Regions from separate parts of the Roseateles sp. T103 genome, predicted to be linked through region 1. Evidence: predicted binding sites of a transcription regulator. Region 1 holds the regulator's gene; the other holds the start of a gene.
What was found. Region 1 encodes sigma-54, which starts transcription at its own class of promoters, with help from an activator protein. Its sites were predicted from a motif close to TGGCANGNAANCTGCTTT; they were not measured.
Positions count from the first base shown of each region.

Region 2: AC2EBS_RS03230 (EDSAP-1 family PEP-CTERM protein) is a predicted target of sigma-54. The motif match lies at 3,178-3,195, and genes of this name have one in related genera.

Region 1 is NZ_JBXVVS010000005.1:243,796-251,478, reverse strand. It holds gene AC2EBS_RS15540 (bifunctional diguanylate cyclase/phosphodiesterase) at 1-2,711, opposite strand, end outside; gene AC2EBS_RS15535 (RNA polymerase factor sigma-54) at 2,834-4,357, opposite strand; gene lptB (LPS export ABC transporter ATP-binding protein) at 4,376-5,164, opposite strand; gene lptA (lipopolysaccharide transport periplasmic protein LptA) at 5,161-5,796, opposite strand; gene AC2EBS_RS15520 (thiol:disulfide interchange protein DsbA/DsbL) at 5,843-6,517, opposite strand; gene AC2EBS_RS15515 (SPOR domain-containing protein) at 6,593-7,285, opposite strand; gene argS (arginine--tRNA ligase) at 7,282-7,683, opposite strand, start outside.
Region 2 is NZ_JBXVVS010000001.1:730,602-738,284, forward strand. It holds gene AC2EBS_RS03220 (PIG-L deacetylase family protein) at 198-1,058, opposite strand; gene AC2EBS_RS03225 (DMT family transporter) at 1,099-2,037, opposite strand; gene AC2EBS_RS03230 (EDSAP-1 family PEP-CTERM protein) at 2,200-3,120, opposite strand; gene AC2EBS_RS03235 (FAD-binding oxidoreductase) at 3,224-4,885, opposite strand; gene AC2EBS_RS03240 (XrtA/PEP-CTERM system exopolysaccharide export protein) at 5,098-5,700, shown strand; gene AC2EBS_RS03245 (XrtA system polysaccharide chain length determinant) at 5,802-7,379, shown strand; gene AC2EBS_RS03250 (XrtA-associated tyrosine autokinase) at 7,379-7,683, shown strand, end outside.

The DNA.
Region 1 (7,683 bases):
ATCTCGAGCTTCAGCCTGTCGGTCGGCGCGCCGCTGCGGGCCAGCTGCTGCTGCATCAGGCCCAGGAAGCCCTTCTGGCGGAACTGGTGGACGCTGACATTGACCGCCAGCGTCAGGGGCGCGAGCTGGGCATCACCGACCCATTGCCCAAGCCTGCGGCAGGCCTGCTCGATCACCCACTCGCCGAGCTGGGCGATCAAGCCGGTCTGCTCGGCCAGCGGGATGAAGACGGCCGGTGAGATCCAGCCGCGCTCTGGGTGTCGCCAGCGCAGCAGGGCCTCGGCGCCGATCAGCTGGCCTTGGCGATCGACCTGCGGCTGGTAGTGCAGATCAAGCTGTCCACGCTCCAGCGCCAGTCTCAGCTCGGCTTCCAGCGCGGCACGCTCCGCCATCGCTGCCTGCGTCACCGGATCGAAGAAGCACAGCTGGTTGCGGCCGGCCGCCTTGGCCTGGTACATCGCGTGGTCGGCATGCTTGAGCAGTTCGTCGCTACTGGTCGGGGTCTCGCCCCACAGCACGATGCCGATGCTGGGCGTGCTGTGATGGACATGGTTGTCCAGGTGATGAGGCTGTCCCAGCACGCGCAGCAGCTTCTCGCCCGCGGCCTCCGCATGCCGCGCGGCGGTGTCTGCATCGGATCCCAGGTCCTGCAGCAGCACGACGAACTCATCGCCCCCCCAGCGGGCCACCGAGTCCTGGGCGCGCAGCGCGGACTGCAGGCGCTGCGCGATGCTGAGCAGCAGCCGGTCGCCCATGCCGTGGCCGAGCGTGTCGTTGAGTGACTTGAAGTTGTCGAGGTCGATGAACAGCACGGCGCCGCGCCGGCCGGTGCGCTGACTGCTGCTGAGTGCCTGACCGAGGCGATCCAGCAGCAGGCGGCGATTGGGCAGGCCGGTCAGCGGGTCGTAAAAGGCCAACCGTTCGATCTGCGCCTCGGCCTTCTTACGCTCGGTGATGTCGCGGATCAGGCCGATGAACACCACCTCGCCCTGGTGCTCGACGCGCGAGACGGCCAGGTTCATCGGAAAGATGTTGCCGCCCTTGCGGCGGCCATCGACATCGCGGCCGACGCCGATGACACGCGGTTGCTGCCCGCGCATGTAGTTGTGCAGGTAGCCATCGTGATGGCTGGCATCGGGCTCGGGCATCAGCATGCTGACGTTGCGGCCGATCACCTCATCCGCCGTGTAGCCGAAGATGCGGCTGGCGGCAGGATTGAATGAAGCGATGATGCCCCGGGCGTCTATCGTGATGACGCCGTCGACCATGTTGTCGAGGATGGCCTGGGTGTGTCGGGCCTGCTCGATCAGGCGAGCCTCGGCCTGTTTGGCGGCAGTGATGTCCAGATGCGTTCCGGTCATGCGTAGTGCGCGCCCCTGTGCGTCGCGCTCGATCACCCGGCCGTTGCTGTGGATCCAGCGCCAGTCGCCGTCGCGATGGCGCAGCCTGAAGTCGAGGGTGTAGACCGCGCTGCGGCCCTGCAGGCAGTCGTCCAGTGCCGCTTCGGTCAGGGCTTTGTCGTCCGGGTGCAGCAGTTGCTGCCAGGTCTGCACCGAGGGCTGCAGCTCGTCTCGGGTGTAGCCCAGCATTGAACACCAGCGCTCGTCAAACACCGCGTCGCCGCTATCGACCTGCCATTGCCACATCCCCAGCGCGGCACCGTCCAGCGCCAGCGCCATGCGCTGTGCGCTGTCGGCCTCCAGCTGGCGCTGTCTCAGTCGCATGGCCTCGACGGTCCGGAGCCGCCGCTCCCGCATCAGCATGCCCAGGATGGCGCCAAGGCTCAGCAGACCGGCGCTGGCGAGCAGCTGGTTGCGCTGGCGCTTCCAGGGGGCCTCCAGAGCGGCGACGGAGCGCCCCACCGCCACGACCAGCGGCTTGTCCAGATCGGCTCCGATATCCCGGCCATGCAATGTCCTGAGCGCGACCAGCCGCTCATCCTGACTGACCAGCGAGAAGCCGCGGATCACGGACGCATCCGCAGCGCCGCGCAAATGACGTTCCAGCAGCGAGTTGGGCTGGCTCAGCAGATTGCGCCCCAGCCAGCTGTCCTTATGCGGGCTGAGGCTGAACAGCAGGCCATCGGAATGTGCCAGCGCGCTCCATGTCTGCAAGTCACCGCGGGCTGAGTCCAGCATGAGGCGGAAGTAGGACGGATCCAGGCTGATCGCGATGCTGCCGGCGAAGCGCCCTTGCGCGTCCAGCAGGGCACGCGAGAGCGTCATCGTGTAAGCACCCAGTGCCGAGGTGAAGGGTGCAGAGACGAAGATGCGCTCGGCGTGCGGCTGTTGACGCGGCACCCGGAAGAAGTCGCGCTGGCTCGCGTCGATGCCGATCAGCTGCGGCGCCGAGCTGGCTTGGACGATGCCTTGCGCGTCGACGATGCTCAGCACCCGGATGCCCGGCATGGCCTTGGCCAATGTGCTCAGCAGGGGCCCAGCCTGCGCTTGCAGCGCCCGCGCGTCCCAGCCGGCATGGTCAGTGACGATGGTGCCCAGAGCGCCGCGCACGGCATCCAGCTGCTGGCTGACGATGCTGTCCAGCGTGCGCGCCTGGGACTGCAGCATGGCAGTCTCGCGCTCATAGAGCTGCTCGTGCTCGAGCGTCAGCCACACAGCCATGCCTGCCCAGGCGGCCGCGATGGCCGTCAGCAGCAGGCCCCAGCGGCGCTGCGACGGGCGGGAGAGCAGTTGCGGTCGAACGGACTCCATGACGATCGAGACAGCGTCTCAGGCGCCGTCGGCGTGCGAACAAGCAGGGTGTGACGGGGAGACGTGAGCGCTCGCCGGGCTGAGGCGGGCAGACGGCGGCGCCAAGGACCGCGGGCGCGGGATCAGAGGCTTTTGCGCAAATTGGCTGGCGCGATTTTAAGCGCCTCGCGGTACTTGGCGACGGTGCGGCGGGCGACCTGGATGCCCTGCTCTTCCAGCATCTGCGCCAGCGTGCTATCCGACAGCGGCTTGGCCGGATCCTCGGCGGCGACGAACTGCTTGATCAGCGCGCGCACCGCGGTGCTCGATGCATTGCCGCCGGCCTCGGTGGCCAGGCCCGAGCCGAAGAAGTACTTCAGCTCGAAGGTGCCGAAGCGCGTGGCCATGTACTTGGCAGTGGTCACGCGCGAGATCGTGGACTCGTGCATGCCCAGTTCGTCGGCGATCTCGCGCAGCACCAGCGGCTTCATCGCAAGCTCGCCATGGGTGAAGAAGCCCTTCTGCCGCTCGACGATGGCCTGCGAGACGCGCAGGATGGTGTCGAAGCGCTGCTGGATGTTCTTGATGAACCAGCGTGCCTCCTGCAGCTGCGCGCCCAGCGGCGAGTTGCTGATGCCGCCACGCGTGGCGCGCAGCGCCTGCGCATAGAGTTCGTTGATGCGCAGCTTGGGCGCGACCTCGGGATTCAGCATCACGCGGAACTCGCGGCCGACCTTCTGCACGATCACATCGGGGATCACCGCCTGCGCCTGGCCGCGCGCAAAACGGCGGCCGGGTTTGGGCTCCAGATGCGTGATCAGGCTCTGCGCCTCGCGCAGCAGCTCCTCGTCGGCACCGGTCAACGACATCAGGCGCTTCCAGTCGCGCTTGGCGAGCAGTTCCAGGTGCTTCTTGCAGATCAGGATCGCGATCGCCTGCGCCTCACTGCGCGGTTGCGCGCGCAGCTGCAGCGTCAGGCACTCGGACAGGTCGCGCGCGCCCACGCCGGCAGGGTCCATGCTCTGCAGCCAGGCCAGCGCGCAGCGCAGCCGGTCCAATACCTCGTCCTTGGACTCCGGGTCCGCGTCGGCGCCGAGCAGCGCATCGGTCAGCTCCTCGAGGCTGTCCTCCAGATAGCCGTCCTCGTTGAGCGACTCGATCAGCACGTGCAGCGCGGCCTTGTCCTCACGGCTGAGCATCATGCCGGCGAGCTGCTGTCCCAAATGCTCCTGCAGGCTGATCTCGGCCGACTCCAGCTCGCTGCGCTCGCCATCCTCGTCGCCCGAGCCGCTGCCGCTGCTGCTGTTGCTGGGCAGTTCGCGGATGCCGTCGAAGTCGTCGCCCTCGGTGCCGTTCTCCCAGTCTTCGCGCTCGGTGGTGCCGAAGTCTTCGGCGCGGATCTCGGCCGTGCTTTCGGTTTCAGTGCCGCCGGCGTAGTCGTCGCCGCCGTCGCTGTCGGTGCTGCTGCTGTTGCGGATCTCCGGCAGCTCCGGGGCGGGCGCGTCGCCGAATTCGTCCTCGGTCTCTAGCAGCGGGTTCTGCGCCAGCATCTGCTCGACTTCCTGGTTCAGCTCCAGCGTGGAGAGCTGCAGCAGGCGGATCGATTGCTGCAGCTGCGGTGTGAGCGCCAGGTGCTGGCTGAGGCGGACCTGCAGTGAGGGCTTCATCGCTGCGCCATCCCGGCCCTACATGCGGAAGTGTTCGCCGAGATAGACCTTGCGCACGTCGGCGTTGTCGACGATCTCCTGCGGCGTGCCCTCGGCCAGCACGGCGCCCTCGCTGATGATGTAGGCGCGGTCGCAGATGCCCAGCGTCTCGCGCACATTGTGGTCGGTGATCAGCACGCCGATGCCGCGCGCCTTGAGGAAACGGATGATGCGCTGGATTTCGAGCACCGCGATCGGGTCCACGCCGGCGAAAGGCTCGTCCAGCAGGATGAAGCGCGGCTGCGTGGCCAGCGCGCGGGCGATCTCGACGCGGCGGCGCTCGCCGCCGGACAGCGCCGGCGCCGGGCTGTCGCGCAGCTTCTCGATGCTGAGGTCGGCGAGCAGCCCTTCCAGCAGGTCCTTGATGCGCTGTTCCGGCAGCGGCCGGCCCTTGTCGTCGCGCTGCAGCTCCAGCACCGCGCGGATGTTCTCCTCGACGGTGAGCTTGCGGAAGATCGACGCTTCCTGCGGCAGATAGGACAGGCCCAGGCGCGAGCGCTTGTGGATGGGCAGGTTCTGCACCGGCTGGCCGTCGATGCGGATCTCGCCGGCATCGGCGCGCACCAAGCCGACGATCATGTAGAAGCTGGTCGTCTTGCCGGCGCCGTTCGGGCCGAGCAGTCCGACCACTTCGCCGCTGTGCACGTCCACATGGACGTTCTTGACCACTTTGCGCACGCCATAGCTCTTCTGCAGGCCTTCGGCCTCCAGCCGGCTGCTGGGTCCGGACTCCAGCGCCGGGCGGTGCTGCGTGGCGATGCCGGTCATGAAGGATTGCGCGGCACCGGCGGCACGGCCTGCAGCGGTACGGCCGAGGCCGGCGCCGCCGGCGCGGTGGCTTCGCGCGGCATGATGGTCATGCGCACCCCGCCGCGCGGGTTGGGTGAGGTCTGGCCGGCCTCGACGCTGACCCGCTCGCTGCGGTTGTCGTAGACCAGCACGGCGCCGCTGATTTCGCGCATCACCGTGCTGCCACGCAGGATGCGCACGATCGCAGCGCCGCTGAAGCGCACGGTGTCGGTCCGTGCGTCGTATTCGACCTGGCCGGCGGTGCCGGCGATGCTCTCGCCGGGCACGTCGCGCGCCTGGCGGAAGCTGACCGGCTCGCCTTCGCGCCCCTGCGCGATCGCCAGCACGAAACCGTCGCTCCTCTCGCGCACCGACAGCGTCTCGGCGCTGAGCTGCATCGTGCCCTTGGTGAGGATGACCTTGCCGCTGAACTCGGTGAGCTGCTTGGCCGCGTCGTGCAGGCCGCCGCGCTCGGAGACGATGTTCAGTGGCTTGTCGCGATCGGCCTTCTCCGCCCAGGCCGGCAGGGTCGCCAGCGCGCCGGCCAGCAGGGCCGGCGCCCAGCTTTGCAGCAGGCGCCTAGGGTTCAGGAGGGGGCAGGGCGGGTTCATGGCGGCACAGTTCTTGCAGGCCATTCTAGCCCTGCAAATCGGCCGCTCAGGCCTTTCCGGAACGGATCTGTTGGATCAGGTAGTCAGTCACGGCCAGTGCGCGCCGGCCGGACTCGATCTCGTTCAGGCGCTGGCCCGCGGCGGCGATGCTCGGCGCCGTCAGGAAGCGGCCGCCAATGCCGATCGCCGGCACGCCATCGATGCGGTAGCCCTCGGACAGCTTCTCGGCCTGCTGGCACTTGGTCTGCACGCCGAAGCTGTTGTAGGCCTGCTCGAACTTGGCCGGCTCGATGCCCAGCGGCGCCAGGAAGTCGCTCATGGCCTTGACGCTGTCCAGCGCACGGCCCTCGACATGCATCGCGGAGAAGATGCGGGCGCGCAGTTCCTTCTCCTTGCCCAACGCTTCCAACGCGTAGAACAGACGCTGGTGCAGCTTGACGTTGGCGCGGAAGGCCACATGCACATGACGGAAGCTGACGTCGGCCGGCAGCTTCTTGACCCACTCGCCCAGCATCGGCTCGAAGGCATTGCAGTGCGGGCAGCCATACCAGAAGAACTCGACGATCTCGATCTTGCCGGGTTGCGTGGGCAGGGGCGACGCCAGGCGGCGGAAGTGCGTGCCCTCGATCGGGCCGCCCTGGGCGCTGGCCAGTTCAGGCAGACCCAGAGCCAGAGCGCTGCCGGCAAGTCCCAGGCCGGCATTGAAATCGCGACGCTTCATCGGAGATCCTCGTTCGATGTGCAGATGGGGGAAGTCAGTGAACGCTGCAGGCGCGGGCGGGGCTGACGCGCCCGCTCAGCGCTGCACGCGGGCCAGGTTGGCCTCGATGCCGGCGGCCTCCAGCTTGCGCTGCAGCGCTTCGGCCTCATCGCGGCTTTCCATCGGGCCCATGCGGACGCGGTAGACGGTGCGGCCCGATTGCTCGCGCTCGTAGATCTTGGCCACGAAGCCCTGCATCGCCAACTTGGCGCGCTGGGTCTCGGCATCTTCGGTCTTGCCGTAGGCGCCGGCCTGGACATAGTAGACGTAGGGGTCGGCGCCGGCGGCGCTGGCCGCGGCGGTGGCTGGCTTGGCTTCGGTGCGCGCGGTCGACGCAGCGGCGGCTGCCGGCTTGGCGGCCGGTGCGGGCGCCGCGGCCTGTGGCGCCGGCTGCGCAGCCGGTGCCGCGGCGGAAGCCGTCGCCTGGGCCGGTCCGGGGGCGCCGCTGACCACGCCGCTGGCAGCTTTGCCGCCCCTGCCGGCCAGGCCAGCATTGGGGTCCCAGCTGCGATTGCGCTCGGCCTCCCTGGCGTCCTGCTCCGCGGTGCGCTGCGGCACCTTGTCGACAAAGGGGATGGGCACCTTGGTGACATAGAGCGCCACGCCCAGCGCGATGCCCAGACCCAGCAGCAGGCCGACGATCAGGCCGAGAACGAAGCCGCCGCGCTGGGCGCGCTGCGGGCTGCCTTCGCCGCTCTTCTTGCCGCTGCTGCTCTTGCTGTTGCTCATGCGTTCTCCGTGGTCTCGCGGGCCATCGCCTCCGGCGCGCTGACGCCCAGCACCGCCAGCGCATTGCGCAGCACCTGGCGGGTCGCGGCCAGCAGCGCCATGCGGGCGCGGGTCAGCGCGTCGTCGTCGGTGAGGAAGCGCTCGGCCGCATAGTAGCTGTGGAATGCGGCCGCCACATCGCGCAGGTAGAAAGCCACATCGTGCGGTGCCAGCCCCTCGGTGGCGCCGGTCAGCATGCGCGGGTAGTCGGCCAGCTTGAGCATCAGCGCGGTCTCGGCCGGTGCGCTGAGCAGGCCCAGCTCGGCGCCCGGCAGGTCGGCCTCGACGCCGCCGCTGGCCACCCACTGGCGGATCACCGAGCAGATGCGCGCATGCGCGTACTGCACGTAGAAGACCGG
Region 2 (7,683 bases), on a different contig from region 1:
AGCGTGTGTGCAGTCTAGTCAATTTGCAGGCGAGGTCTGCTGGAGACAGCGAGATGAAACCACTGCTGTCCGGGTTGTCCGCACCAGTTCGGGCCGATGGGGTAGGTGTCGCCTCAGACCAGCGCCTGTGTAGACGGACTGGCGGATGCGCAGAGGCGTGAGCGCGGCGGCGGCGTTCTCGTTGGCTGGTCCGGGCATCAACGTGGCAGCTCTATTGCTTGGCCGGCCGGGAAGAGCAGCGGGGCCAGGTCTCGAGGCAAGGTCTGACCGTCGGCCCAGCGGCTCAGACGGTAGAGGGTGGCAAAGGCCCAGCTTGGCGGCGTGCCGCCCGCACCGCCCAACAGTTCGCCTCCACGGCGCACGTTGTCGGCCATCCAGGCCGGCAGGCGCAGGTGATATGGATTGCGCGCCACCTCGCCCTGGTGGCAGGCCAGGGCCTGGATCAGGCGTGCGGTGTCGGCCACGCTGGTCTGCACCATGCAGTTGGGCGCCTGCTGTGGTGCCCAAAATTCGGTCTCGGCGACCCAGCCGCGAAAGCGAACCTCGGCCAGCGTGGCACTGGCAAGCCGATGCACGCCGATATGCGTGGGGTTGGCGTCTGCCGCGTGCGGCATCAGCACGAGTCTGGGCTTGATGTCGTTCAGCGCTGCAGCCAGGCTTGCGCGGTTCTCGCGCCACAGCACTGGATCGGTCGTGGCGGAATCTGGCCGCACACGCTCGAGTCCGTCCGAGCCCAGGTGCCGCAGCCCAAACCCCAGCAACTCGCAGGCGGCCTGCATCTCCGCCCATCGCTCGGCTCGGCGCTCGGCTCGACTGCCCAGCGTCACCGCCAGCACGGTGACACGCCAGCCGGCTTCCTGGCGCAGGCGCAGTGGCAGCGCGCCGACGATGCATTCATCGTCCGGGTGCGGAGCCAGGATCAGGGCATGCGCGCCAGCCGATTCTTCCTGCGGCAAGGGTACTGGTGCATCTGGCTGGGCCTGCATCAGCACGGCAAAGGCCTGCACCCAGGCTTGCCAAGCCTCGGTATCACTGGGCAAGGCGTGGCTGTGCGTCATGGGACTCGGGGCGCTGTGATACGAAGAAGGAGCAGGATTGTCAGCGATGCTGAAGTGGCTGAGCGTCTGTGGCTGCTGCTGGCCAGCTCGCCAACACCACGCCAGCCAGCGCGATGGCATAGGCCAGCGCCTGGACGGCGCTGATCGACTCGCCCAGCACGAAGAAGCCGATCAACGCAGTGGAGATGGGCAGGAACACCATGAACACGCCGGCTTGTGCCGCCGGTACATGGCGCAGTCCTCGCATCCACAGCCAGACGGTGGCAATGCTTGCTGCCAGCGCATAGAAAAGTAGCAGGCCCCAGTTGCTCAACTCAACGGCGGCGAAATCGAAGCTCCAGGCCTGCCAAATGCCAAATGGGGTAACCAGCGCCAGTCCCCACAGATTGATCAAGGCACTGATGCGCTTGGGGGACAGGTTCTGCGTCAGCTTCTTGCCGATCACCACATAGCTGGCTTCGCAGAAGACGGCGGCAAGCACCAGCAGGGCGCCAAGCAGGCTGGTCTGCGTAGCGCCGCCGGTGTTGCTGTTGCCGCTACCTCGGTCGAGCGCAACCAGCGCGATGCCGGCCACGCTGAGCGCAATGCCCAGCCGCACGCGTCTTGCAATGCGCTCTCTCAGGAACAGCCAGCTGAGCAAGGCGACTGCGGCCGGTATGCCGGCCATCAGCACGCCTGTCACCATGGCGGAAGTCTCGCGCACGCCGAAGAGCAGGCAGATCGAAAAGAGGAAGTTACCGAGAAAGGACTCGAGGAACACGAGCCCCTGCGTCCGCCTGTCCATCTGCGGCTCCTCCGGCCCACGCCGGATCCAGCCAAGCATGGCCACAGCGGCAATGCCGAAGCGCAGCCACGCGAGCAGAAACACTGGGAAGGCGAGCAGCAGCAGCTTGGACAGGCCGACATAGCTGCCTATGAGGCTGGTGCTGAGGGCGAGCGAGAGAAACGCAGCAGGTCGCTGCAAATTGTGCGAACTCACGGCGGCAGCATAGCGCCTGGCGCTGGCGCTAGACCGGTGGCGTGGTGTGAACAACGAGAACAAGAAAAGAAAAGGCCCGTGCGAACACGGGCCTTGAGTACCTGGGCCTGAGTCGGCTCACGCAATGCGCGAGCCGGGTTCAGTGCCAGACAGTCGACTTGCTTACTGCACGCGGCGACGGCGGGACGTCACACCTGCCACGCCCAGCAGCGCCAAGCCAGCCAGAGCGAGAGAGGCGGGCTCGGGCACATACGACATCGTGGCATTCGACGATTGCTGGATCGTCACGCGGTAGTTCAGTCCACCGATGATGTCGAAGAAGTTGGAGAAGACCAAGCCGTTATTGCTATAAGTGATGTTGTCCTCGACGGCAAACGCGCTGTAGTTCACGTTCACCTGATTCGGGGCCCAAGCGAAGACCACGTTGTTGCCCTGAAGGATTTGCACATCCCAGCCGATGCTTGCGCTCGAGGTGGCGCTCTGGCTACCGGTCAGGCTGTCAATCCAGGTACGCACGAAGGCGTCGAAGCCCAGGAACATGCGAACCGATGCCGTCTCGTTAGCGGTGAAGGTTGTCGTCACGCGCAGGCCGTTCTGGATCGTCGCATTGGCACCGCCCTCGTTGGTGGTGCTTGTAGCGGCGGCATTGGCACGGGTCAAGCCAGACGGGTTCGGCTGAGCGACACCGAACACAGAGCCCGAGATGTACATGTCGCCGAGCGCGTAGTTCGCGACAGCACCGTTCAGATGGGTCGTGCCGTTGTTCTCCAGCTGACCACCGTAGGCAGCCGTGACTGCAGCGCCGCAATCACCCGCGCAGCGATAAGTGACATCGACGGTAGCGCCGGTGACGTTGCTGTTCGCGTTGCCGCCATTCGTCGAGGGGCCGTTGTAGTTCGACGATGCGTTGCCGGTACGCGTCTCGCTGGTGACGTTCACTGCCGTGAACAGGCCGCCGGTGACTGTTTGCAGACCCAGGCTGTTGATCGCCAGGTCGGCCATTGCAACCACGCCCGCCTGGGCCGGGGCTGCTGCCATTGCGAGCGCCGATGCGGCGGCTGCAATTGCGTGTTTCATGTTCATGTTTCGCTCCTCAGGTTGGTACTCATCAAGGGCGTCGTCAAACTCCCTTGCCCTGAATAAGCAGAATGCGTGCCAGGATTGGTTTCCTGTGTAAGTCGTTGATTTACATGGGCGAGGTGTGTTCATTCGGAGTCGGTGTCCGTTGAGTGTCAAAAATGCCGACGCTCTGCTGCTGGTATCGGCCTGGTGCCAGCACATTGCCGGGGTCGAGCGACATCTTGAGTCGTCCGCCGACCCCGCTGGCCTCCGGGCAGCGTTCTGTATAAGACGGCATCTGTTCTTGGGCCAGGCGGTAAGGGTGAAAGCCGAGTGACGCGCCGTCGTGCAGCAGGCTTTCCCGGCAGGCTCTTGCCTCCTGTCCTTTCTGCGTCGATGTTCGGTCGAACAGGATTGGTACGGTACTGTCGAACAGTCTCTCCCCAAGGCTGGTAAGCGTGATGAGGGGCTCGATTCGGTGGCTTCGGCATACGTCAGTGACCATAGAAACATAGGCACGAACCGACTCTGCCCGCATTGGAACCAGTGGGGCATACCAGAGCAGCCCGCAGGCATCTCGAGCAGGGTTCAGTGGGGCGGACTTTTGTGCGGCGGGGCTTCGCCAGTACGCCAGGGGGAGGGCGGTCTCGTTCGGGCGGCCGTTGACCAGTTCCAGCGACTGGGCGAGCGTGCCTGCCGTGCTGGCGAGTCTTTGTCCCAGGGCGCCGGGAATCAGGCGCGCCATGCCGGCCAAGGATCGTGCCTGTGCCTGGCTGAAGAACATCAGACGCGAGGCTACGGGCCCGAGTGCATGTCGGACCTCCTTCTGTGCGGCCTTGACGATGCTCTTGGTGCCATAGAGCGTCATGAAGCCCGTCCAGGGCAGCACCTGATACTGCTTCCCCAGTTCGGCAAGCTTTGCTGCGCTGATCAGGCCATCTGCGTCGATGCCGTCCGCGGGATAGGGGGCCGTCATGGCCAGCACGCGGTGTCGATTCATCAGATTGATCGCGCCAATCGTGCCGGGCAGCTTGCTCAGGAGACTGCGGACCTGCGCGACGGCGGGCTCCAGCAGGGCATCGTCCTTGAGTCCGAAGAAGCAGACCTTGACTGACTCAGGTCGCCTGGCCAGCAGGATGCTCATGCGCGTGACGATGCCGAAGTTGCCTTGTGTGAATAGTCCGGCCGTGTAGGGGCCGATGCCCCATTTGAAGAGCCTGGCAATTTCGGGGCAGCCCAGTTCTGCCATTGCAGTCCGGTAGATCCGTCCATCCGGTAGCACGGCTTCGATATCAGTGACTGCCGAAAAGTGGTCGGTATAGGGGGTGACACCGTAGCCTCGCTCAAGCGCATTGCCCAGGAGGCTGACGCTGGGGCCTGCCCCGGTGACTGGTACGAGAAAATCATGCCCTCCCGCATCTAAGAAGTCGGCAAGCATGCCCTGTGTGACACCTGGCTCCACGGTCACAACGCCGAGTTCCGCATCGAAATGCAGGATCCTGTTCATGCCGGACAGATCGACGATGACGCAGCCATCCTGTGCGGGCAGGGCCGAACCGTAGCCCCAGTTGCGGCCTGTACTGATGGGATAGATGGGGGTGCGGTGCTTCTGCGCGATGCGGACCAGGTCGGGTAGCGCTGAGCCATCCTTGATCAGGAGTGCGCAGGGGATGTGGCGGGATGTGCCGCTGGTGTCCCTGCCGTAGCGCTCTTGTGAGGAACGCTCGTCGAGGACGTACTCGGCACCAAGTAGTTCTTTCCAGTCTCTGATCGCAGCTTCGATGCTCATCCTGTTCCTTGCAGCGGCTCTCGCGTGAATAGTACTCGCGCAGGGCGGCTGCGCCCCCTTGGCTGAGTGATAGTTGTGCCTTGGGTGTGTGGTCCAATGGCCGATATCATCTCGACGTTAGACAGCTTCGGCGGCGGTGCTTGGCTCGTGATGCATGCCGTCGCAAAGATTGAGGGAGTCGTAACTTGAAGACCTTTTTTGCTGGTGGATCGATGATCGTCCGCTATCTGGCCGCAGGTATCGCAGCCCTGAGTTTGTTCGGCTGCGCTTCTAGCAGCCACCCGCCGGCGCCGATCAATGCTGGTCTGGCGGACTACAGCTACATCGTTGGTCCCGGCGACAGCCTGAATGTGATGGTCTGGCGCAACCCCGAGTTGTCCATGTCGGTGCCGGTGCGTCCCGACGGCAAGATCTCGGCGCCTCTGATTGATGAGATGGTCGTGCAGGGCAAGAATTCGGTCGAGATTGCCCGCGACATCGAGAAGCAGCTGGCCAAGTACGTCCGCGATCCCATCGTCACGGTGATCGTGACAGGCTTCGTCGGTCCCTACAGCGAACAGATTCGCGTCGTCGGTGAGGCAGCTAAGCCGCAGTTCCTGCCTTTCAAACAAAAGATGACGCTGCTGGACGTGATGATCGCTGTGGGCGGCCTGACAGACTTCGCGTCGGGCAATAGCGCGACGATTCTGCGCACCAGTGAAGGTAACAAACAGTACGCGGTCAGGCTGAAGGATCTGATCCAGCGCGGCGATGTGTCTGCCAACGTCGAGATGCGTCCCGGCGACATCCTGATCATTCCGCAGAGCTTGTTCTGAGTCTCGCCGGGTTTCGCCCCGGCTTCTCTCTGCTCGAACCAGCTGACGGCGTGTTGTGACGCCGGGCTGGATTCATCACCTCTACTTGATTTCGCCACCCGATGGATCAGTTGCTCAGCCAAGTCCTGTCGATGCTGCGGCGTACCTGGAAGTACCGCTGGGCTGGCCTGGCTGCGGCCTGGATTGCCGGCCTCGTCGGCGCTGTCGTCGTGCTGGCCATGCCAGACCGCTACGAAGCCAGTGCACGCATTTATGTTGACACCCAATCGATCCTGAAGCCCCTGATGTCGGGGCTGGCCGTCCAGCCCAACGTCGAGCAGCAGGTGGTCATGCTCAGCCGCACGCTGATCAGTCGGCCGAACCTCGAGAAACTGGTCCGCATGGCAGACCTCGATCTGAAGAATCAGACCAAGGCAGAGCAGGAGGCGACGATCGACAAGTTGCAGAAGGCACTCTCGATTCAGAGTACTTCGAGGGACAACCTCTACACGCTGTCGTATCGCGGCGAGGATCCAGAGACCGCCAAGCGCGTGGTCCAGGCGCTGGTGTCCATCTTCGTTGAATCGAGCCTCGGTGCTAGCCGCAAGGACACGGCGACTGCGACGACCTTCATCAACGAGCAGATCAAGGCCTATGAAGCCAAGCTCGAGGAGGCCGAGGCACGCCTGAAGGAATTCCGACTCCGCAATATCCAGACTATGGCTGCCGACGGGAAGGATTCAGCGTCGCGTCTGGCAGAGATGAGCTCGCAGCTGGAGCGCGCGCGACTGGAGCTGCGCGAGGCGGTCAACGCGCGAGATGCTGCCAAGGCGCAGTTGCAGGCTGAGCGCACTCAGGCTGGCAATACGACCACGCAGAGCCTGCTGCAGGAGTCTTCGCTGTCGGTCGCCACGCCGGAGCTGGATGCGCGCATCGACGGATTGAAACGCAATCTCGATGGCTTGCTGCAGCGATTCACCGAGCAGCATCCGGACATCGTTGCCACGCGGCGTCTGATCAAGGATCTCGAGGAGCAGAAGCGCAAGGAAGTCGCCGAGCTGCGCAAGGCAGCGATGGCCGCGCCTGTAGGCACGGGCCCCAATGCTTCGCTCGCGCAGCAAGAGCTCGCGCGCATGCTGGCAGCCGCAGAAGTGCAGGTGGCTGGACTTCGGGCACGCGTCGACGAGTACTCTTCACGCTATGCACAGGCACTGGCCGCCGTGAAGACCGCGCCGCAGTTGGAAGCTGAAGCCGCCCAGCTGAATCGCGACTATGCGATACACAAGAAGAACTACGAGGATTTGGTGGCCCGTCGTGAGTCGGCCACCATCTCGGGCGAACTGGATGTGGCATCCGGTGTGGCCGACTTCCGTTTGATCGATCCTCCCCGTGCATCGCCCAAGCCAGTGGCGCCCAACCGCCTGCTGTTGCTGGCGGGTGTGTTCGTTGTTGCACTGGGAGCAGGTCTGTTCACTGCTTTCGCGGCAAGTCAGCTGCGGCCGGTCTTCCATGATGCTGCCGAGCTGCGGCTGCGCACGGAGCTGCCAGTGCTGGGGGTGGTTTCTGCCTTGGTGGCGGATGTCGATAAGCGCCGCGAGCGTCTGGACACGATCCGATTCCTCGCGGGCTCGGGCAGTCTGGTCGGCGTCTTCATCGCCGGTCTGGCTGTCATGGCCTACATGATGAGCAGGCAGGTGTGATGAGCATGGGCAGCAGTCTTATCGAGCAGGCCGCGCAGCGGCTGGAGCAACTGCGCCAAGCGGGCGTGCAGCTCCCGGACGAGGCCGCGGCGCCTCATGCCGAGGCAGCGCCTCGCGAAGTAGCGGCACCCAAGGTGGCGTCCGTCGAGCGTGAGCCTCAGTTCCATTCGAAGCGGGTGGATCTTGACCTTGAGGCTCTGGCCGTTCAGGGCTTCCTCACTCCTCAGGCGCCGCGCAGCCAACTGGCCGATCAGTACCGGGTGATCAAGCGGCCGCTGATCAAGAACGCTGTCGGCAAGGGTGC